Regions from separate parts of the Halomonas sp. DP5Y7-2 genome, predicted to be linked through region 1. Evidence: predicted binding sites of a transcription regulator. Region 1 holds the regulator's gene; each other region holds the start of a gene.
The links. The regulator PhoB, encoded in region 1, activates phosphate uptake and scavenging genes when phosphate is short. The targets are predictions, from matches to a motif close to TGTCATANNNNTGTCANA.

Region 1 (5,722 bases):
GCCGAGCCGTTCGGGCAGCATGTCGGCCATGTCGCCGTAGGTCTCGAGATAGCCAGTCAGTACCGTCAGTGGCGTGCGCAGCTCATGGGAGACGTTGGCCACAAAGTCTCGGCGCATCTGTTCCAGGCGATGCAGGCGCGTGATGTCGCGCGCCATGACCAGGCGTTCATCGTCACCGTACAGGGTGATCTGGAACTGCAGCATCATGTTCTCGTCGATGGGCGATGGCAGGCTCAGCGGCTCACGATAGTCCCGCTCGTTGAAATAGCCGACGAAGCGCGGATCACGCAGCAGGTTGGTGATATGTTGACCACGGTCCAGCGCCGGCTTCAGGCCTAGCATGCGCTCGGCAGAGCTGTTCCACCATTCGAGATCGCCATGGCGATCCAGCATGACCACACTGTCGCGCATCGCTTCAGAGGACTCCTGGATACGCTGAAGCGTTGAGCGCAGACGTCGTTGGGTAATGCGCTGGCCCTTCTGGTAGCGATAGAGTCGATCAAACAGCTCGCCCCACAGGCCGCTGGCGGTGGGAGGTTCCTGCTGGGGACGATGGGTCAGCCAGTCGTGCATGGCGTGCAGGTTGCGCAGATGATAGGCGAGACCAAGCGTCAGGCCCGCTCCGACGCCGACACTCGTCAAGGAAAAGGGCCAGCCCAGCAGGGCGCCGATGCCGACCAGCAGGGTCAAGCGCCAGACTTCTCGTCTCCACAGTCGACCCACGTCAGCTCCTGGCTCCGTTCACCTATGTCCTCCTGTCTGCCGCCAGCCGTACAGGCGCTGTCAAGCCTGCGTGGAAGGGAGGCAAGACGTCACATCTTGGCCGAAAAACGGTAGCCGGTGCCGCGCACGGTCTGAATCAGCTGCTGATGTGGCTCGCCAAGGGCCTTTCGCAGGCGGCGAATGTGCACGTCGACGGTGCGTTCCTCGACGTAGACGTTGCCACCCCAGACCTGATCAAGCAACTGGCCGCGGGTGTAGGCGCGTTCCTGGTGGGTCATGAAAAACTGCAGCAGGCGGTATTCGGTGGGCCCCATCTCGAGCGACTTGCCGTCGACGCTGACGCGGTGGCTGACAGGATCGAGCTTGAGCCCGTCGACTTCCACCGGGTCTTCAACGCCTCGGGGAGTGGCACGACGCAGCACCGCTTTTAGACGGGCGACCAGTTCCCGGGGAGAGAACGGCTTGGTGATGTAGTCGTCTGCACCTGCTTCAAGCCCCTGAATCTTGTTGTCCTCCTCACCCTTGGCGGTGAGCAGGATGATCGGCAGCTCGGCGGTGGTTTCTTCCCGCTTGAGGCGGCGTGCCAGCTCGATGCCACTGGTTCCGGGCATCATCCAGTCCAGCAGCAGCAGGTCTGGCTGATCGTCCACGATAATCGCGTGAGCCGCCTGGGCATTGTCGGCCTCGAGGACCCGGTAGTCGGCCATTTCCAGTGCCACCGCGATCATTTCGCGGATGGGCGCTTCGTCGTCGACGATCAATACGGTCTTGGCTGTCATCCCGGGCCTCTTGTTCAGGGTCTTCCTATCAACGGTGACAGATGACACCACGTCAATGTGACATTTAGATGACATTGGCCGACCTGTCGAGCCCTCGACAGCTCGACAGGGTCATCCCAGGTCGGGATAGAGACTCAGCGCCAGGCCGGCAAACAGCAGCAGGCCCGACCAGTGATTGTTGAGAAAGGCCTGGAAGCAGCGATCGCGATCACGCTCCTTGATGAGTTTCTGTTGGTGGATAAAGGTAGCCGCCATGGCCAGCCATCCCAGCCAATAGAAACCGCCGATATTCAGCAGAGCGCCCGCCCAGGCCAGCAGGCCCAGCGTTGCCAGCTGCAGCAGCGCGATGATGCGAGTGTCCCAGCGACCAAACAGCACTGCGGTCGATTTGATGCCGATCTTGAGATCATCGTCACGGTCCACCATGGCGTATTCGGTGTCATAGGCCACCGTCCACAGTACATTGGCGGCGAACAGGATCCAGCCGACCGTGGGTACCTCGCCCAGCACGGCACCGAATGCCATGGGAATCGCCCAGGAAAAGGCCGCCCCCAGCACCACCTGGGGAAAGTGGGTGTAGCGCTTCATGAAGGGATAGCTGGCGGCCAGCACGGCGCCGATCAGCGACAGCCATACGGTAAAGCCGTTGGTCAGCCAGACCAGCACGAAGGCCGCTGTCAGCAGACCGACGAACAGGATCTTGGCTTCCTGCTCGCTGATACGCCCAGTCGCCAGAGGGCGGTGTTTGGTACGTTTGACGTGACCGTCGAAATGGCGGTCCGCATAGTCGTTGACGACACAGCCTGCTGCTCGCATCAGGTAGACGCCAGCGACAAAGATCAGCAGGGTGTCGCGGGCGGGAATGCCGTCCGCCGCTACCCACAGCGCCCACAGTGTTGGCCACATCAGCAGCCAGGTGCCGATGGGGCGGTCCAGACGCATCAGCGCCAGGAAGTCGGGAATTCGGGCGAGGCGTCCGGGGGGACGCAGCAGGGAGCGGTCCATCGTGGTCTCTCGAGGGCTAGTGGAAAGTCGCTGTCACAGGCATCGTGGCGGGCACGCTTCAGTCGTGTCCGCATCCGCTGGTGTGGCGTTGAGCGTCGAAACAAGACGAGACAGTTCATCCATGGGTGTCGCCGGGAGCGACCATTTGCTGCCAGGTCTGGTCAGCGCTTGTCGACATGACGGACCAAGCCTAGCGCGGGGAGACGGGCGTGACCAGTACAGCGCGGTCGCTGTCTAGCCTGGAGACGGGTCCAGTGACAGTGCCTCGGCCATGGCGGGCAGAAAGCTCTCTTGCACCAGCATCACCCAGCCCCCGTGGCAAAACAGAGAGCGCCGTTGCCAGATACCGCGGTATCCGTGGATAGGACGAGATATCCGGCTGATCTCGATCGGGCTGCGGCGAAGATCCGGCTGCTGAAACAGCCAACTGCCCAGCGAGTTTTCGCCAAGGCCGGCAAAGGGCGCCTGTTGATCGCTCACCCGTGGTGCCACTGAGCGTGCCACCACCCAAGGGACCTCGTCGACGCACAGCGCGACCTCGCGCAGCCAGGCCTGCTGGCCGGCCGCCAGTCCCAATGCCTCGGCCTCGTCCGGCCATGGCTGCCCCAGGTATTGGTCGAGCAGACGCACGTGAAAGCGTCCCTCGCCAGCGGCCGCCATCAGTCTCTCCGTCAGTGAGTCGCGGGAAGCCAGCCACTCCAGCCAGCGCTCAGAGATAGCATGCGACGATGCGGGGATGTCGCGCCACTCGGGAGTCGATCGCGGGCACTCGGGCTCGACATGGCAACGGGACGGGGTGACATGAGGATGCTGTGACATGGGGCCTTGAGGTCCTTGCTGCACCGGACGTCGTGCTCCGGTAGATGGGCGCATAGTGTACCATGGTGCACAGGAGTCACTCGCTGGAGCCCCCGCTGGGCACTCCGGTTTCTTGAATGACCGCAGGGCGGTCGTCGGCAGAGTCGAAGTACGTGATGCAAGCACCCTTGACCATCATCGGCACTGGCATGGCAGGCATTGGCCTGGTGCGCCAGGTGCGCGCACTGGACGCCCGGCGTCCGATCACCCTGATCACGGCCGATAGCGGCGATGACTACTCCAAACCCTTGTTATCCACGGGCTTTGCCAAGGGCTTGGCGGCGGATCGGCTGGCGGCCCGTTCGGCCCTGGAGCTGGCCGATCAGCTGAATGTGGTGGTGCGCCCCCATACCTGGGTAGACCGAATCGACACAGCGTCCTCGTGTCTGTGGATTGGCCAGGAACGGCTGCCCTGGTCGGACCTGGTGCTGGCTACCGGTGCCAGCCCTGTCGCTCCCTTCGCCATTCCGGCGGAGCTCAGCGGCCGCGTGTTCTCGATCAATGATCTCGATGACTACCGCCGCTTCTCGGCCATTCTTGACGGCCTGGAGCGTCCGGCGCGAGTGGCGGTGATCGGGTTGGGCCTGGTGGGCTGCGAGTTCGCCAACGACCTCCAGGCGGGCGGACACCAGGTCGTCATGGTTGGCCCGGAGCCCACCTTGCTGCCGAGGCTGCTACCCCAGCAGCCGGGCCAGGCGCTGGGCAATGCGTTTCGTGACGCTGGCATCGAGATCAGAAGCGGGCGCCTGGTCGACAGCGTAGCGCGTCAGGCTGCGGGCGATGAACAGGAGATCGTCCTTCGGCTCGATGACGGCCAGACGCTGAGCGCTGATCTCGTGCTGGTCGCTACGGGGCTCAGGCCCCGCAGCCAGTTGGCCGAAGCGGCGGGCATCCGTACCGGCCCCGACGGCATCCAGGTGGATCGCTATCTATCGACGTCCTGTCCGCGTATACACGCACTGGGAGACGTGGCATCGGTGGACGGCGTCAACGCGATGTATGTGCAGCCGTTGCAGGCATCGGCCAAGGCCCTGGCCGCTACCCTGTGCGGCAGCCCGACCCCGGTGAGCTACGGCCCATGGCCCGTGCTGGTCAAGACACCGCTGCTGCCGGTGGTGGCGTTGCCGCCGGCAAGTGAGCGAGTGCAATGGCGGATCGAGGCCGATGGCGATGACATCAGCGCCCTTGCCGAGGACGAACAGGGGCAGCTCAAGGGGTTTGCGTTGACGGGAAAATGCGTTCGTCGGAAAGTCGAACTGGCGCGGGCGGCACCGCCGTTGCTAGGCTAGGTTCGTTGATGGTGGCTGGGCCACCGTCGTTGAAGGTGCCATCGTTGCAGTGTGTGATACTGATTCTGATTCGTGTAACACGAATGGACGGTGTCACGTCGATGGATTTCGAGTGTCATCTCACCACAACAAGGATGCACTGATCGATCCGTGACGTTCATTGCCGGCATCGTATGGGAGCGTTGGCATGGCAGGACCTGGAAGGGTCCAGGTGGACACACGGACAGTGTTTCCATAACAATGATCCCGGTGCCATGGCACCGGGTAGTCAAGCCAAAATTAGGAGGGCTGTATGCGCAAGCCAGAACTCGCCGCGGCAATTGCCGAGCGCGCTGATCTATCCAAGGACAAGGCCAGCCAGGTGCTGAACGTGATTCTCGACGAGATCACCGGCAGTGTTTCCTCGGGCCAGGATGTGTCTTTGATCGGCTTCGGCACCTTTACCGTGCGCGAGCGTGCCGCGCGGACCGGCAAGAATCCCCAGACGGGTCAGCCGTTGAAGATTCCCGCCAGCAAGACAGTCGCCTTCAAGCCCGGCAAGGGCCTCAAGGACGCCGTCGCCCGCTGAGGCGACGCTTGCCATTGTCAGAAATGGCAGCGAATGGCTGATATCGCGGCTCGCTTGGCGGGCCGCGCCTTCCTATTCCAGCGTGAGGCAACATGACTCTGAGACTGATGTTGTGGCTGCTGGGTGTCATGCTGAAGCGGGCACTCAAGCGCAAGGCGCGCTTTCGTGAGCGGCTGGAAGAAAAAGGTGGGCTCGACTGGGGTATCGCGACAGAGGACCTGTCGATCGCTCGTTACTACCGCATGCGGCCCAGCGGTATCGAGACCCAGCGAGGACTCCCTGTCGACCTGGACCTCGAGCTGCGCTTCCAGGATAGCCAGACAGCGGTGAAGGTGTTGCGTCGGCCCACCCAGCAAGTGTTTTTCGACGCCATGATGTCGGGACAGTTGCGCCTGGTAGGGGACGCTCAGGATATGGACAGATTGCAGCGTCTGCTCAAGCATCTGTAGGTGGATGACGGCAACCATTGTGTGGCTCGTGATCGCGCGGAGCTGGCCCAC
Region 2 (5,722 bases), on a different contig from region 1:
GACCCTCTCCCTTGCTACGACCTCCCACATGGCCACGACGACCCCAGAGACTGCTGTGCAGGATCGATCTAACGGGACCGCATTGCCCGCACCGCTGTCGCTCAAGCAGCAGTACCCGTTGAGCGCCACTCTGGCGGACCGTGTCGACGCACAGCGTCAGGAAATTCGCGACATTCTGGAAGGCCGAGATGACCGCCTGCTGGCGGTGGTGGGGCCCTGTTCGATTCATGATCCCCAGGCGGCCCTGGAATACGCCGAGCGCCTGGCCGGCCTGGCGGCCAGTATCCGCGATCGTGTCCTGGTGGTCATGCGCGTCTACGTCGAGAAGCCACGCACCACCGTGGGCTGGAAGGGACTGGCCTACGATCCAGACCTGGATGGGACAGGCAACATGAGCCGTGGCCTGGGACTGTCGCGCCAGCTGATGCGGGACATCGTCGAGATGGGGCTGCCGGTCGCCACCGAAATTCTGCAGCCGATGATCGCTCCATATCTGGAGGATCTGCTGGCCTGGGTCGCCATCGGCGCGCGCACGACCGAGTCTCAGCTGCACCGCGAGATGGCCAGTGGCCTGGGGGCTGTCGTCGGTTTCAAGAATGCCACCAGTGGTGATGTGCAGGTGGCCCTGGATGCGATGCACAGTGCTGCCCATCCCCATCAACATTTTGCCGTAGGCAGCGACGGCCAGCCGATGATGGTCGAGACCCAGGGCAATCCCCATACCCATGTGGTGCTGCGGGGCGGCCACGGCGAACCGAACTACGATGTTGCTGCGGTGGCGGCAGCGCGTAGAGCTCTGCGCGAGGCCGGGCTGTCGCCGCGCTTGATGGTCGACTGCAGTCATGCCAATGCGCGCAAGGACCACCGCCGCCAGAGCGAAGTCTTGCTCGACGTGCTGGCCCAGCGGCTGGCGGGCGATACGGCGCTGATCGGGGTGATGCTCGAGAGCCATCTGCATGAAGGCAAGCAGCCTCTGGACCCCGGCAAGCTGCGCTACGGTGTCTCCGTCACGGACGCGTGCATTGGCTGGGAGACCACCGAACACCTGTTGAGTGTGGCCGCAGAGCGCCTGGCCGAGGGCGCCTGATCAACCCCGGCAAAATGGCCAGACCTCGAAGAATCCATCGCAACGAAACTCCGCCTCGCAGGCGGCCAACTGGCCGCGATAACGCGAGGCGGTGGTCGCGACCTCGCGCGCCGCGCGCATGACCGCAGGCTTGGCGCGATAACTACCGCGCTGATAGCCCCCCTGGCCTTCGTGGTAGGCCAGGTAGAGGTGTTCCGGATTGGCCAGCGAGACGCCGGTCATGCGCTGCGTTCGGGCGTTGTACCAGCCGATGAAATCGGTGGCATCGTCCATGTCGCTGCGGCTTGAGAACAGCCCACCCGCATCATCACTGTATTCTCCCCAGACCGGGTCCTGGGCCTGGGCGTAGCCGTAGGCCGAGGAGGGACGCGTCCACGGAATGAACCCCAATAGCGTGGTTCTGGGCGGCCTGACGTGGCTGCGAAACGACGATTCGCGCTTGATGAACGCCATTTGGGTCCAGGGGGGAGTCCCCCACTTTTCATACGAGGCACGCGTCGCGTCATACCAGTCCGGCTGCTGGCGAAAGACGTCGCACAGATTGTCCTGATGGGCCGGTGGCGCTGGGGCGAAGGCCGCACAGCCTCCCAGCAGCAACATGCCGCTCAAGACCAAGCACTTCAAGACTAAGCACTTCAAGTCCCTGCGAGCCGGTTGAGAGACAGCGCCCCTGGAGACACAGCGCCCATAGACAGGGCGCTTGGAGGAACAGCTTCTGGAGAGGGAGCTCCTGAAGAAAGACTCGGGGGCAGGCCTTGAGGCGGGCATGGACACTCCATTGTCGTGATGAGCTTAAGCATTATGCCGTTCTCGCCATCTGGAGAACACTTGGCGTCACCCATGTTGCATTCGTTGATTGGTTTTATGCTGTTTCAGGCGTCGCCTGAGAGAGCTCCCCTGGATCCTGCATGTCCTTCGGCACCCTTGGCAGGTCGACGGGTAGATGGCGGGCGAAGAATGCCAGGCAGTCGAGACTGCTGGAGGCGTCGGGAGCGAGCGGGCAATTCCATGGGGAATCGCGCAGCTCATCGGGCAACTGTTGGCTGAGCTGCTCCAGCTCCTGGCTCTTTGGCCAGCTGAGCCAACGCTCCCTCTCCAGGGCCTGGGGCTGACGCCACTTGAGCATCCAGTCGTCGCCCCAGGGCAGTACCGCCAGATGTCCAGGGTCTGGCAACGGCAGTCCCTGGAAGGCGCTGGACCACCAGGTGGGGTGGAGCTGCTGGCGGTGAAGCCGGTTCAAGCACTGGGCCAGCAGTCCCCGCTGGATCACCATCACATCCAGGTACTGATGGTCTTGATTGAGCACATGTACCGCCAGGCTCTGTCGACTCACACACAGCTCTTTCGCGATCAGCGTGTCGAGTGACGCTTGCGGGTCACTATGGCCCAGTACCCCCCGCTCTAGCGCCACCAGAGCGATAGTGTGGGGTGGCATGACCAGCACGCAGGGTAGGGCAGGATCCAGTTGACCAAGGAGATCCAGCCGGGAGTGGCTCCCCCCTCGCTGCTGCCTTTGATCGGTGCAATGTACCCAGTGCCAGCAAGGTTCTGGGTCCTCATCGCTAGAGGGTGCCTTTTGCGGCATGAGCAGAATGCGCTGATGTCGGTGTCCCAGATGCCACATGGTTCTGGTCCTGTCGAGAGCAAGCGTTGGATCACTCTGTCGTCACGTAAGCTTAGTTTCTTTCACTAATTGTTACCCTTTTAACATTTCAGTTACCTCTTATGCTTTGTCCGGCGTACCGCATCGTCACATCCCTGTCATCTAGACATCCTAGGGTGTCGCGAGGACCGACATCGCCGAGATAGCGCACCCAATAGCGCAGATCGGCGCGAGTGACCGCCCGCCACCGGCCCGCAGCCGGCAACGACATCCCGTCTGCCGACGTTCCACACGTCGACGGCCAAGAGAGGACTGCGCAATGAGCAAGGAAATCGAAGATCACCGCCTGTTGAACCCCAGCAGCAATGAGCCCTTTTCTTCAATACTCGATCGTCGCCTGTCGCGCCGCGCTGTGATGAAGGGCGGCATGGGCATGGCAGCCATGTCCATGCTGGGGGGCTTCGGGCTGACCGCTATCGCCGATCAGCATGGGTCGGGCATGTCCAAGACGCCGCTGGCACTGGCCTTCGACGCGGTCAAAGGGTCGCGCACGGATGCGGTAGTGGTGCCTGCGGGGTATACCGCCCAGGTACTGGTGCCCTGGGGGACCCCGCTCGATGACAGCGCCCCCCAATGGCGCGAAGACCTGGCAATGACGCCAGAGGGACAGGCAGCCAGCGTCGGCATGCACCACGACGGCATGCACCCCTTCGCTCTGGATGATGCCAGCGGCTCTGAGCGCTTCCTGCTGGTGATGAACAATGAGTACATTGATGAAAATGCCCTGTGGGCGCCCCAGGGCGGTCCCACCAACATGGCGGAGGGCAAGCGTCCTGCCGATGAAGTCCGAACGGAAATCAATGCCCACGGGGTCACGGTCGTAGAGGTGCAGAAGGGCGCCAACGGACACTGGAGTCACGTCAAGGGATCCCGTTACAACCGTCGCTATACCAGTGCCACGCCGATGCACCTGTCTGGCCCGGTGGCCGGCAGTGACTACGTCAAGACCCGGTTCTCTCCGGGGGGAACCCAGGCGCGGGGCACCAACAATAACTGTGCCAATGGGTATACCCCCTGGGGCACCTATCTGACCTGCGAAGAAAACTGGCCGGATTATTTCGTCAAGGACGAAGGGCGGACGCGGGACGATGATCGTCTTGGCATCGCCACCGGGCGCGGTCGCTATGGCTGGGAAACCGCAGCGGGCGACGCCAGCGAACGTGATGACGAGTTTACCCGGCTGATCGGCAACCCCGGCGATGGCGATGCCACCGGCGACTATCGCAACGAGGCGCGTCAGTTCGGCTATATCGTCGAGATCGACCCGTACACCGGCGAGCAAGCGGTGAAGCGCACGGCGTTGGGGCGTTTCCGCCACGAGGGGTGCTGGCCGGGCAAGCTGGAGGCTGGCCAGCCGGTCGTGTTCTACTCTGGCCACGACTCCCGCAACGAGTACATCTACAAGTTCGTGTCCAGGGCGGTCTGGGACCCGGCGGATGCCATCGCGCCCGGTGCCGAGGCCGACCGTCTGGCGCTAGGCAGCAAGTACATGGATGAGGGCACGCTGTACGTGGCTCGCTTCAATGCCGATGGCAGTGGCCAGTGGTTGCCGCTGACGCCGCAAGCCACCACCCAGGATGGTCGCCCCCTGGCCGAGGCCCTGGAGCTCGGTGCCGACGATCTGGCAGGGGTGATCATCCATACCTGCGATGCCGCTGACCTGATGGGGGCAACGCCGATGGATCGCCCGGAGTGGGGCGCGGTGGATCCTTCCACCGGTGAGGTCTACATGACCCTTACCAACAACTCCAAGCGTACCGAGGAAGGCACCGAGGCGACCCTGACCGGCGATGGCGACAGCATCGAGGCGTTGGGGAATGGCTATGCCACCGCTCCGGTCAATGCCGCCAACCCCAGGGCCAACAATGAGGCGGGGCAAATCATCCGCTGGCGTGAGGGGGCAGATGCCAGTGCTTTCGAATGGGAGGTCTTTGTCTTCGGTGCCGCCGCCAGCGATGCCGATAACCTGTCGGGCCTGACCGCAGACAACGAGTTCGCCAGTCCCGACGGTCTTTACTTCGACGAGCGCGGCGACGGCCAAGGTATCCTGTGGATTCAGACCGACAATGGCTATGAGGGCGTTGCCGAAAGTACCAATGACCAGGTTCTGGCGGTGGTGCCGGCAGGACTGGAGCGTGCCGATGGTGCGGCTGCGGTGCTGTCCGGTGCCAACCAGGACAAGCTCAAGCGCTTCTGTGTGGGCCCCAACGGCTGCGAGGTGACGGGTATCTTCTCGACGCCTGATAAGACGGCGCTGTTCATCAACATCCAGCATCCTGGCAACTGGCCTGCCAGTGATGATGCGACCCAGGCCACCGATTCCAGCGTGCGTCCGCGTGCTGCCACGGTGGTCATTCAGCGCGAAGACGGTGGCCAGATCGGGCTCTAGCCTTCGCTAGCCGCCTTTGACTGCGGCGTCCAGCACCGGCCCCCGGCTCCTTCATCGGAGCCGGGGACTTTGCTTTGGGGCAGGGGGCAACAGGGGCGGGGCGCGACAGGGGCGGTGCTGGCGCCAAGGCGCCCTGATGTCCGTGATGTTGGCGGTGCCGGCATGATATGCCCCCGACAGCATCGCTGGCGGGGGCTTTCTAGGAGCGCTGTGTCCTGGAGCTAAAGCCGTCAGGCCCGGGCGGCATAGGCGTAGAGCAGCGTTTCCTGGGCCGAGATCGGGGCGGCCTCGCCGGGATCCTGCTTGATGTAGGTCCCGTCGCCCTGCAACAGCCAGCTCTGACAGTTGTCGACCAGGTAGGTTTCCAGGTCCTTGCGCACCCGTGCGGCCAGTTTCTTGTCCAGCAGCGGGAAGCAGGTCTCGACCCGGTGGAACATGTTGCGGGCCATGAAGTCGGCGCTGGAGCCCCAGGTTTCGGGCTTGCCGTCATTGTGGAAGTGGAAGACTCGGGTGTGCTCCAGAAAGCGACCGATGACCGAGCGCACGCGAATGTTCTCCGAGATGCCGGGAAGTCCGGGGCGCA
Region 3 (5,722 bases), on a different contig from region 1:
CTCCCGCAGTGCCCGTCAGGACTCCTTTGAGGCCATCCCCACGGGCCGCGAGCAGGTAGCCGCCGCCCAGCGCCAGGGTGGCCGTGAAGCCTGCCAGGGTATGCACGGCGCTATCAGCGGCAAACTGGGGGGAAAGCTCCAGCCCGATAAAGAACAGGGCGATGGCCGTGCCCAGGGGATAGCCGGAGAGCAGTCCAGCGACGCGAGTGCTGACTCTTTCGGCGATGACTGACAGGCCGAGCACGACGCCGATGGAAATGAGCAGCTTGGCCAGCTGCCAATGGAAGGGAACGTCCATAAGAAAAATGCGATCCTTAAGCTATCGTTAAAGCATGATGCCGATCCGGGAGGTCGACATGACAGAGCTGTCGCCGCCGCCGCGCCCCGAATGTTGCGAGCTGTGTGAGCGAGCCGCGCCCTTGACCAAGCACCATTTGATCCCGAGGTCACTACACGGCAAGGCGCGCTATCGACGGCGGCACGACCGCGTCGAGCGACTGACGGCCATCCTGTGGGTATGTCATGGTTGCCATCGCCACTTGCATGCGGTGCTCAGCGAGAGGGAACTGGCGGACCATTATCGCAGTCGAGACGCGCTGCTGGCACACCCTGATATTCGTTCCTTCGTTGAATGGCTGGCGACCAAGCCCGCTGGATTTCGGCCGAAGCGACCGACCCGGCGGCGGCAATGATCTGGTCGCCACGGCGACGCGGCGGGGTTATACCAGGCGCAATCCCTGACGGTCCGTCCAGGCTGCTGTCAGGGCTGGTGCCAGGGATTCCCGGAGGTGCTCCGGCAACGCATCCAGGGCCTGGTCGCGGCTGGTGAATTCACGATTGCGCAGCCAGCAGTAAGCCCATGCGCAGGCCTCGTCTTCATCTCCTGGCGTCGGGCGAGCGGGCATCTGGACCAGCAGGAACAGCGCGGTGCGCACCGCCCAGTGAGGCGGAAGGTCCTCGTCCTGGCGGTCTGCCCACAGAGCAAGCGTCGCGCCGTCGGGAGTCTCGCCCGGCTCGCCGAGTCCCGCCACCCTGGCCGTTTCGGCCAGGATCAATGCCAGTCGATCGGGATCACCGCGACCCAAGGCCAGCCATTGGCCAATCAGCGCCGGCATTCCGCGACACACCTTGGCGAAGAATCCGTGATGCGGCATGGTGCTTGTCATGGAAAATGCGTCCTTCAAATACTTGGCCAGGGTAACCTGGTAATCGAACAGCCATCGTCAGGGAGATGACCATGAACTTCGATTTTGCCACGCCGATTGATCGACGGCAGCCCCGGGATGCCGATCAGTGCCCGCCGTGGCCGTCACAGAAGTGGCATCGCTACGCCGATGACGTGCTGCCGCTGTGGGTGGCCGATATGGACTTTCGTTCACCCCCTGCGGTGATTGATGCCCTGTCAGAGCGCGTCGGTCACGGGGTCTACGGCTACGGCAAGGTGCCAGAAAGCCTCGAGCAGGCGCTGGTCGACTGGAGTCGCGAGCACTACGGCTGGGAAATCTCCCCCCGCTGGCAGCACTGGTTGCCGGGGGTGGTGCCTGCCCTTCATCTGGCGAGCTTGGCATTTACCAAGCCAGGCGATGGGGTGCTGACGATTACCCCGATCTATCCTCCTTTCCTGCAGGTGGCCGAACGAACCGGTCGCCTGGCGCAGCAGGCCGAGATGACGCCGCCGGCGTCACCAGGAGAGTCCTGGACGCTGGACCTGGATGCCATCGAGGAGGCCATCACCGAGCGCACACGACTGCTGTTATGGTGCCATCCCCATAACCCCACCGGGCGCCAGTGGCGACGGGACGAGCTCGAAGGCCTGGCGGCGCTGGTCGAGCGCCACCAACTGATCGTGGTGTCCGACGAGCTGCATTGCGATCTGCTGCTTGAAGACGGGGAGCGACACGAGCCACTGGCGGCCGCACTGCCGCAGCTTGCCGAGCGCACCGTGACGCTGTGGGCACCGTCCAAGACCTTCAATCTGGCGGGACTCACCGCTGCCTGCGCGGTGATACCGGATGGGCGATTGAGGCAGCGTTTTCGTGACCGGGCAAAAGGGCTGATGCCGGACGCCAATGTGTTGGGACTGGTGGCGGCAGAGGCCGCCTATCGTCATGGCGAGCCCTGGCGCCAGGCGCTGCTGGAAGTGCTTCGAGAAAATCGCCAGCGATTGGCCGAATATGTGGCCGGCTGGCCGGGCGTGGTCTGGGCGGCTCCGGAATCTACCTATCTGGCGTGGCTGGACCTGCGGCAGTCGGCGCTGTCGGGCCAGGAGTCACCCGCCAAGGTGCTGCTCGAACGCGCTGGCGTGGCGTTGTCTGACGGGGCCGACTTTGGCTGGCCGGGCTTTGTCAGGCTCAACTTTGGTACCACCGCCGCCCAGCTGGGTGAAGCCTTGGCGCGGATGGATCGTGTGCTCGCTGGCTGACCATGTCGGCAGCCGTGCACCCGCTAAATGCCAGCAGGGCCCATCAAGGGCCCTGCTGGTGGTTGCTGGCAGACGCTGCCGGGTGAGGGGGGCGGTATTCAGCCTTCAGTACAGCAGGGCGAACAGCTTGCGCCGGTAGCTGACGGTCAGCGGATGGTCTGCCCCCAGGGCGTCAAACACCCGTAGCAGGGTCTTGCGAGCCAGGTCATCGCCGTATCCACGATCACGCTTCATGACCGTGAGCAGTCCTTCCAGGCCGTTCTCATAGTCACCGTCGGCGACCTGGCGCAGGGCCCTCTGGTAGTGGGCTTCACTGTCATCGCGCCCTTCCAGAGACGCGAGTGTGGCCGCATCGGGGGCTTCCTCGCTGAACTCGATGCTGGCACGAACGCCTCGGGCCTCGGGGCCGTCGCGATCCTCTGGCGCTAGGGCGTCGAGCAGCTGGCGTGCCTGGTCATTGCTGCCCTCTGCGACCAGAACCTTGGCCAGCTGGATACGATAGGCCACGTGGTCAGGATATTGCTCGCTCAGCTCCTGGTAGATGCTGCGCGCCGTCGCGGTATCGCCGGACGCCAGGGCCTGCTCTGCCTGTTCCTCGGGACTTGCGGGGGCATCTTCAGGAGCCGGAAAGTAGCGTGCGAGCCACTCGCGGATGTCCTTTTCAGGCAGCGCACCCTGGAAGTGGTCGACCAGGCCGCCCTGGCTGATCAACTTGACGTCGGGTACCGAGCGCACGCCCAGCTGGCCTGCGATGTCCTGGTTGTCGTCGATGTTGAGCTTGGCCAACAGAAAGGTGCCGCGATACTCGCGCGTCAGCTTTTCCAGCACCGGCATCAGGTTCTTGCAGGGTTCGCACCAGGGGGCCCAGCAGTCGAGGAGGATCGGCACGCGCATGGACAGTTCCAGCACCTGCTGAATATTGCTGCGATCAACGTCGAAGATCAGATCGCTGTCGGCCGGCCCCTGGGTAGCGGCCTCTGCTTGGCCAGCGCTGTGCTGGGCGGGTTCGGTGCTCAACGGCTCGCCGGTGCGCGGGTCGACGATTGGCATGGGGACGCAACCTTGTCTGATAAGTGGATAGAGCTAAGAGATGCGGTCGCTGGTCGCCGACTTCAAGGCCTGTCGCAAGGCCGTTGATGAGCGCTATGCGACTAAAGATGGAGGTCAAATGGGACTTAGTCTTCTGCTAAATAGGCCCATGTTTCGCGTGGGGCGGCATAACACTCGCAGCCGAGTGAACGTGCGTGTCGAAGGATGGGGCTGTGCCGGCCCGGGGTCCGATCAGCAAGGCGTCGAGATAGCAGTGGCGCACAAGAAAACGGGGCAATCTCAAGAGATTGCCCCGTTTCATGATGTTTGGTAGCGGGGACCGGATTTGAACCGATGACCTTCGGGTTATGAGCCCGACGAGCTACCAGACTGCTCCACCCCGCATCAACGAGGACGAAGTATACGGATTTTTTGGCCCACGTCAACCCTGTGCGAATTCGCGTGAGATGGCTCGTACCGGTTGAGCGCAGTGGTCCATACTGGGGGGGCTGTCATGGAAATGTCAGTGGCGGACGCTAGCCTGAACATGACCGTCGGCTTGCCCCGAAGCGTGTGACGTCCACGACGTGTTGCGCGTCATCCGTGACAGGGCTGTCGTCAGGTGTCAGGTTGGTGGCAGGCGGGCGCAACGTGGCAGGAGGCCACGCGCGATGCCTCGACACACTGTGATGAGGATCGTCTCCCGCCGATCCGTCCCAACGTGCTTGTTACAACAAGGTCCGTCGGCAAACGGCGGAAGCATAGACAATCAGGGAGGTCGTCAATGACTCAGCAAAAGCCCGTCGCATGGGTCACCGGTGGCACAGGTGGTATTGGAAGTGCCATCTGCCGCGAACTGGCGGATGCCGGTTATCAGGTGCTGGCCGGTTACAACAACCCCGAGAAGGCCAAGTCCTGGTTGGAGGCTCAGAAGTCTGATGGTTACGACAATATCGACGTTGCCGGTATTGATCTGACCGATTTCGAGGCGTGCCAGAACGGTGTAAAGAAGATCGAGGAGCAGTATGGTCCGATCGCGGTGCTGGTGAACTGCGCTGGCATCACCAAGGACGGCACCATGAAGAAGATGTCGCCCGATCAGTGGAACCTGGTCATCGACACCAATCTGAATAGCGTCTTCAACACCTGCCGTAGCGTCATCGAGAGCATGCTCGAGCAGAATTACGGCCGCATCATCAATATTTCGTCCATCAATGGGCGCAAGGGGCAGTTTGGACAGGTCAACTACTCCGCCGCCAAGGCGGGTATGCACGGTCTGACCATGGCGCTGGCCCAGGAAACCGCCACCAAGGGGATTACCGTCAACACCGTCTCTCCTGGCTATATCGCCACCGACATGATCATGAAGATTCCGGAGAAGGTGCGTGAGGCGATTCGCGAGACGATCCCGATGAAGCGCTACGGCACGCCGGAAGAGATCGGGCGCCTGGTCAGCTTCCTCGCCAGCAAGGACAACGGCTTTATCACGGGTGCCAACATCGACATCAATGGTGGCCAGTTCATGGGCTGAACCCTCTCGTGTCGGAGCCTGGCAGGCTCCGACGTCATTTGGGCGGTCGGCCATGTCGTCGACGACAACCCGCGAACGCCAATGACAGAGCGGCAACAACAGAAAAGCGAGGCGCAAGCCTCGCTTTCCTGTTGTTGGGCGCTGGAGGGGGGCTGCGACGTCGCCTTGTCTCCCCGAACTTACCGCAGCGCTATCACGGCGGCGGCAGCTGGCGCAGCCCATCAAGCAGCGCGTCCAACTCCTGAACCTCCTTGTCCCACAGCTGGCGGGATACCGGCCCGGTGGCCAGCAACCCACACAGTACCGACAACAGTTCTTCCTCCCGTGTGGGCATCTGGCCAAGACTGTCGTTGAGACGGTCTACCTGGATGGCCAGGCGCAGGGGTTCGTCATGCTGGCCTATAGGTTGGCCCGCCAACAGCGCCAGGTGCACGCGCAACCGCGCCAGCCGCTCGGCGACGCTGTCCAGAGAGTCCGGGGAGCGGCGTGCGGCATTGCGTTCGGCGTGTGCGGTGGCCAGTTCATTGGGGAGCGTCAGCGTGTCGGGAATCAACACATCCCCGCACTGCTGTCCGGCGAGACAGGCATCGTCGGCTTTCAGGTGCTCCAGGATAAGCGGCTTGAGCTGGTGCCAGCGGCTGACCGTTTCTGCTACCGCGATGCGTTCAAGCCGCTCGCGGCGAGCGCGGACGATGCCCGTCCAACGTTTACGCATCCCCTCGCTGCGTCGTCCCGAGGGC
Region 4 (5,722 bases), on a different contig from region 1:
CGCCTGGCGGGAGGAGATCTCGTCGGCGATGTAGAGCTGATGCGGAATCAGATCGATGCGAGGCCCGGCCAGGCCGAGTGCCGGATTCTGCTCCACCCGGTGGTGGTGGTGCAGGGTACGAAAACGCAGGTCGAACCAGTCGTTGCGATCGACCTGGCCGGTCAGCAGGCGGTCACGGGCCTGGTCGAACTGCATGCTGTCGGCCAGACGGGCCTCCGGCAGCTCGCACAGCTCGCCAGCGTCGTCCTCGCCGATGTAGACGATCAGTCCATCGATTTCCTTGGTATCGTCCACCGTCATCTGCCAGCCCTCGGCAGACTGGATGCGGTCGCCGCTGCCGAAGGCGACGCGGGTCAAGGGCGCGAGACGGGTACTGTAGGTGCGGGTTTCCTGGCTGGCGCCGAAGAGCACGGTGACGCTGCGCGCGTCGCAATTCAGGATGGTGCCCAGGCCGAGTTCGGCCTCGCCGTCGCTGATCCAGCGCTGGCCGGGAGAGAAGTCGCTCATGATGCCTCGGGAGATGCGTCGTTACGGTTCGTGGTCGCGGGCCGGGCCCGCCGCCGACAGGGCGCGGTATCTTACAGCAATCTTCAGTCTGGCTTAAGCGCGATTGTCGCGCCGGGGATGACTTTGCAGAGTCGTCGCAGGCCGATACCGCGACGCGGGGGAGCAAAGCGGCGATGTTGCAGGCGACGGGAAGAAGGCGACAGAAGATGGGCGGGCCGAGGCGGGGTGGCCGCCTCGGTCCTGAGACTGCGGGTGCGTTTCACCTGCAGTATAAGAAGAGCGTGGCAGCTGCTCAGCGATTCAGCCAGTCATCCAGCAGGGGCAGCGTCAGCTCCCCCACATGGCGTTCGAGGAGCTTGCCATCGGCACTGAACAGCAGGGTCGTCGGCAGGCCAGGGGATTGGCTTGCGGCCAGCAGCTGTTGACGCGGGTCGAGCAGCGCGTAGCGGAAGTCGAGGTCGGCCTGATCCAGATAGCGGGTGACCTGAAGGAGCGGCTCGCCCTGATTGGCCATGATCACGGTGACATCATCGCGCTGATCGATCTTGGCCAGCAGCGGCATCTCCCGCCGGCATGGGGGGCACCAGGTCGCCCATAGGTTGATGATCATCGGCTTGCCGGCAGCGTCGCCCGTCAGCGTACGCAAGGCGATAGGCGCTCCGTCGACATCTTCCAGGGTCAGCTCTGGCACCTGCTGCGGAGCAGGGCTGGCGGACAGCGGGGCCCAGCTGACCAGCGCCAGCCAGCCAAGTGTCGCCAGCAGGGTCAGGCCTTGGGCGCCCAGCAGGGCGGCCATACGATCACGCAGCGCCCACAGGGTCCAGAGGGCCGCGGCAGCCAGCCCCCACACGGCACTATACCCAGGCAGCCACAGGCTCACGATATCGAGCCTGTCGTCCCGATACGCCTCCCAGTGCATCACCACATGTCCGAGACGAGCACCGAGCAACCAGGCCAGCATCAGGCCGTTGAACCAGCGACCATGGCGGCGGCGCGGAAGCCCCAGCAGAAAGGCGCTGGCCGCGAGCAGCAGTAGGGTGATGGCGAGTGCGTAGAGCCGGGGCAGGCTCACTAGCACCGGACCAATGGCGATGGCATCCATGGCGGGGAAGGCTCCGTTGATCAACGCGAGGGCACGAAAAGTCGATAGCGAGCAGGTACACTGGGCGAACCCGATTCGGCAAGGCTACTGCGCTCGTCGGGCGCTGTCATCTTGCGTCAGGCCGCCAGTCCCTCATTTATCAGGATGCGTGATGCCCTCACCCAAGACCTTCGACCCTCTGCGCGCGCTGGCCATCAGTAGTCAGGCGCTGGGTTTCATCATGATCTTCGTGCTCGGCTCGACCCTGGAGTCACCGCGGCCGTGGCAAGGCCTGACGTTGCTGCTCATGCTGGTTGTGGCGCTGGCTGTGGCCGTGGCGCGACGCTATCGCAACAATCGGGTGCAGAAGCAGCGTGATGAGCGCCGCAAACGCCTGTTGCAGGACGATGACGAGGCGCTGGATGAGGGTTTCGACTGACGGATCACCGGCGCGGAGTATCGCGCTGGGTGCGGGCTAAGGTGACATGCCGGCACGCGCTGGGGTCGATGGCGGTCAGCCTTAGCCAATGGCCTTCCGGAAGCCGGCACAGCACGACTCGGAAGGCGCATTGAGGCGAGGCGCTGTCGGGCGCATCCCAGCTTCTCACCCACCCGCAGGCGTCTCCGCATTGCTCCAGGCGCTGGCGCAGCCTGGGAAAGTCCGCTGCACTGACCTCCAGATTAATGGTGCGCGGTGGGGTCGGCGTCGTGCTGGCAAGTAGCATCAGCACGTGAGTCGTGTCCCCACCGCCTAGCTCCAGAGTGACGCCTGTGGCGCTCACCACCAATGGCCGCAGTTCCAGCACCTGTTCGAAGAAACGATGCATGGTGGCCAGGTCGGTGACTTCCAGCGCGCTGGGTTCCAGGCTCAGATGCTGCATAGGCTGTCTCGCATAGGGACGTTACCTTTCACAGGGACGCTGCCTCTTTCAGGTGCGCTGTCTGTCAGTCTGGTCGCGGTTGCCAGAACTTTCCCTTTGAACCTGCCAATCATGCCCATGGCCTGGCGCTATCCCGGGTATCCCTTGCTCCTGTCAGGCCACCTTCGGCGGGTATCCGATCGCCTGAACAGCACGCCAGCTCATCGCTGCACCGCCGTGAGTCGTCGCCTCAAGCGAACACGGACAGCGCTCGAGCGGAATATGGCTGTGCGGTGGCATTTGCGTTACAGCACAGTGACGCCAATATTTAATGTCCTGTTTTTTAAAATAATTGTCTGAAAAGGCCTGGGCTGACGTCGATGCGTCCGGGTGAATTTGTCACATCAATGACATTGTCTAGACAACATGCCTTAACCTGCCGCCTGCAGACTGATGCCATTCCAAGAGGAGAGGCATCATGTCCATCCCCACCATCGTCGTCGAGCGACTCAACAAGACGTTCGGCCATCGCCAAGTGCTCGAGGACGTCAGTTTCGAGATCACCCCAGGCGACATCGTTGCCCTGATCGGTCCCTCCGGTTCCGGCAAGTCGACATTGATGCGCCACCTGGTCGGATTGACCTGCTGTAACCGACATACCGGCGGTCGGGTGAGCCTGCTGGGCCGCGAGGTACAGGCCAGTGGCCGGATCAAGCGTGCCAGTCGTGGCCAGCGCTGCCGTGTTGGCTACATCTTCCAGCAGTTCAACCTGGTCAATCGCCTGAGTGTGCTGACCAATGTGCTGATCGGGCAGCTGGGGCGCATGCCTCGCCTGCGCGCGCTCAGCGGGCGCTTCAGTCAGGAAGAGAAGCAGCGGGCCCTCGAGTGCCTCGCCCGGGTCGGCCTGGAGGGCATGGCCTATCAGCGCGCCAATACGCTCTCCGGTGGCCAGCAGCAGCGCGTGGCGATCGCGCGGGTATTGATGCAGGACGCCGACGTGATTCTCGCCGACGAGCCCATTGCATCGCTGGATCCGCGAAGTGCCCGTGAAGTGATGGAGATTCTTCAGCGAATTCATGCCGAGGACGGTCGTACGGTCGTCATCACCCTGCATCAAGTCGACATCGCCCGGCGTTACTGTCATCGCGCCATCGCGCTCAAGGATGGTCGGCTGTACTTCGACGGCAAGACCTCTGAGCTGACCGATGCGCGCCTCAGCACCCTGTACGAAAACGCCGGGCTCGATGAGCTTCGTTCCGGCGCCCAGCCCGACTTGCCATCGCCGACCCGAGAGCCGGCCCATGCCCAGCCCGCGGTGGCGGCGCATGTCTAGTTCGGACGGCTGACGGCAATCCAACGCGATACCGACAACGACTGCATCACCTCTTATCTAGAACACCCCCTGCACCCCCCAGGAGATACCCATGCTTTTTGCTAATGTTCGCCGCCTTTCGCTGCCGCTGATGGCAGGTCTTGGTCTTGCTGCCGTCACTCAGCTGGCGGCCGCCGATACCCTCAAGTTCGGCATTATCTCCACCGAAGCGAGCCAGAACCTGGCACCGCTGTGGGACCCCTTCCTCGAGGACATGTCCGAGCAGGTAGGGATGGAGGTCGAGCCGTTCTTCGCCACTGACTACGCTGCGGTGATCCAGGCCATGCGATTTGGCCAGATTGACCTGGCCTGGTACGGCAACAAGGCGGCCATGGAGGCGGTGGACCGTGCAGGAGGCGAGATCTTCGCCCAGACCGTGGCCGCGGACGGCTCCCCCGGCTACTGGAGCTTGATGATCGCCCACCAGGATAGCGACCTGCATGACGTCGACGACGTGCTGTCCAATGCCTCCGATCTGGTGTTCGGCAACGGTGATCCCAATTCCACCTCCGGCTTCCTGGTACCGGGCTACTACGTCTTTGCCAAGAATGGCGTCGACGCCGCTACCGCCTTCAAGCGCACGCTCAATTCCAGTCATGAGACCAACGCACTGGCCGTGGCCAACAAGCAGGTCGACGTGGCCACCTTCAACACTGAAGGCATGCAGCGTCTGGAAGTGACGGCGCCCGACAAGGCCGAGCAGCTGCGGGTGATCTGGAAGTCGCCGCTGATCCCGTCCGATCCGCTGGTGTGGCGTAGCGATCTGGATGAGGCCACCAAGGACACCCTGCGTGAGTTCTTCATGAGCTATGGCGACGATGCCGACGAGCAGGCCATCCTCGAGCCGCTGCAATGGGCCGAATTCGTCGCTTCCAGCAATGATCAGCTGCTGCCGATCCGTCAGTTGGCCCTGTTCAAGGAGCGTTCTGAAGTGGCCAAGGATGACAGCCTGAGTGAAGGGGACCGCGAGGCCCGTCTGGCCGAGATCGATGGCCAACTCGATGACCTTGATACGCGCATGAAGGCCATCCAGGCGGCCGAGGCAATGCCCGAAGACGCCGCCGCCAACGCAGGTTGATGGTTCGCCGGGCCGTCTATCGGCGGCCCGGCCTCGGTTTCAGCGCCGTTCGTGACAGCGCATGACTTAAGCCCTCTGTGGAGAGCGCATGAGCACTCAAACCCAATTATCCGGTATCAGCATGCCGCCCAAGCGCAGCTGGACCACGTTGGCGCTATGGGGTCTGGGCCTGGCGGTATTGGCCTGGTCCTGGCAGGGCGTCGAGATGCAGCCCAGCCTGCTGTTTACCAATGCCAGCAACATGGCAACGTTGGCCGGCGACTTCTTCCCGCCTGCGCTGGGCAACCTGGACCACTACATTGATCAGATGCTGGTGACGATTCAGATCGCGGTATGGGGCACCCTGCTGGCCATTCTGGTGGCGATTCCGGCGAGCCTCTTGTGCTCCGAGAACCTGGTGCCCTGGTGGGTATACCAGCCGGTGCGCCGACTGATGGATGCCACCCGTGCCATCAACGAGCTGGTATTTGCCATGCTGTTTGTGGTGGCCGTAGGGCTGGGGCCCTTTGCCGGCACCCTGGCGCTGTTCGTGCACACCACCGGCGTTCTCGCCAAGCTGTTCTCCGAGGCGGTGGAAGCCGCTGAAGCGGGCCCGATGGAGGGCATACGGGTGACCGGTGCCGGGCGTATCGAGGAGATTATCTTTGGCCTGATCCCGCAGGTATTGCCGCTGTGGATCTCGGTCAGCCTGTATCGCTTCGAGTCCAACATTCGTTCGGCCACGGTGCTCGGGATGGTAGGCGGCGGTGGCATCGGCGTGGCGCTGTGGGAAACCATGCGCGGATTTCAGTATGCCGAAACCGCCACCATCATGCTGGTCATCA

Region 2: the regulator PhoB is predicted to act here: its motif matches at 2,836-2,853, upstream of KUW18_RS03395 (PhoX family protein).
Region 3: the regulator PhoB is predicted to act here: its motif matches at 3,962-3,979, upstream of phbB (acetoacetyl-CoA reductase).
Region 4: the regulator PhoB is predicted to act here: its motif matches at 2,846-2,863, upstream of phnC (phosphonate ABC transporter ATP-binding protein).

The regions. Positions count from the first base shown of each region.
Region 1 is NZ_JAHVHY010000003.1:344,424-350,145, reverse strand. It holds gene phoR (phosphate regulon sensor histidine kinase PhoR) at 1-723, opposite strand, end outside; gene phoB (phosphate regulon transcriptional regulator PhoB) at 813-1,502, opposite strand; gene ubiA (4-hydroxybenzoate octaprenyltransferase) at 1,614-2,507, opposite strand; gene KUW18_RS05115 (chorismate--pyruvate lyase family protein) at 2,742-3,326, opposite strand; gene KUW18_RS05110 (FAD-dependent oxidoreductase) at 3,482-4,654, shown strand; gene KUW18_RS05105 (HU family DNA-binding protein) at 4,947-5,222, shown strand; gene KUW18_RS05100 (hypothetical protein) at 5,315-5,671, shown strand.
Region 2 is NZ_JAHVHY010000002.1:184,645-190,366, reverse strand. It holds gene KUW18_RS03410 (3-deoxy-7-phosphoheptulonate synthase) at 1-1,087, shown strand, start outside; gene KUW18_RS03405 (lysozyme-like domain containing protein) at 1,088-1,687, opposite strand; gene KUW18_RS03400 (hypothetical protein) at 1,950-2,522, opposite strand; gene KUW18_RS03395 (PhoX family protein) at 3,010-5,139, shown strand; gene ppk1 (polyphosphate kinase 1) at 5,370-5,722, opposite strand, start outside.
Region 3 is NZ_JAHVHY010000008.1:67,607-73,328, reverse strand. It holds gene KUW18_RS15780 (hypothetical protein) at 1-298, opposite strand, end outside; gene KUW18_RS15775 (hypothetical protein) at 357-692, shown strand; gene KUW18_RS15770 (hypothetical protein) at 720-1,154, opposite strand; gene KUW18_RS15765 (MalY/PatB family protein) at 1,238-2,422, shown strand; gene KUW18_RS15760 (thioredoxin family protein) at 2,528-3,472, opposite strand; tRNA gene KUW18_RS15755 (tRNA-Met) at 3,780-3,856, opposite strand; gene phbB (acetoacetyl-CoA reductase) at 4,236-4,982, shown strand; gene KUW18_RS15745 (DUF349 domain-containing protein) at 5,176-5,722, opposite strand, start outside.
Region 4 is NZ_JAHVHY010000009.1:84,727-90,448, forward strand. It holds gene rapA (RNA polymerase-associated protein RapA) at 1-507, opposite strand, end outside; gene KUW18_RS17375 (TlpA family protein disulfide reductase) at 800-1,609, opposite strand; gene KUW18_RS17380 (hypothetical protein) at 1,761-2,027, shown strand; gene KUW18_RS17385 (hypothetical protein) at 2,032-2,469, opposite strand; gene phnC (phosphonate ABC transporter ATP-binding protein) at 2,927-3,781, shown strand; gene phnD (phosphonate ABC transporter substrate-binding protein) at 3,873-4,898, shown strand; gene phnE (phosphonate ABC transporter, permease protein PhnE) at 4,987-5,722, shown strand, end outside.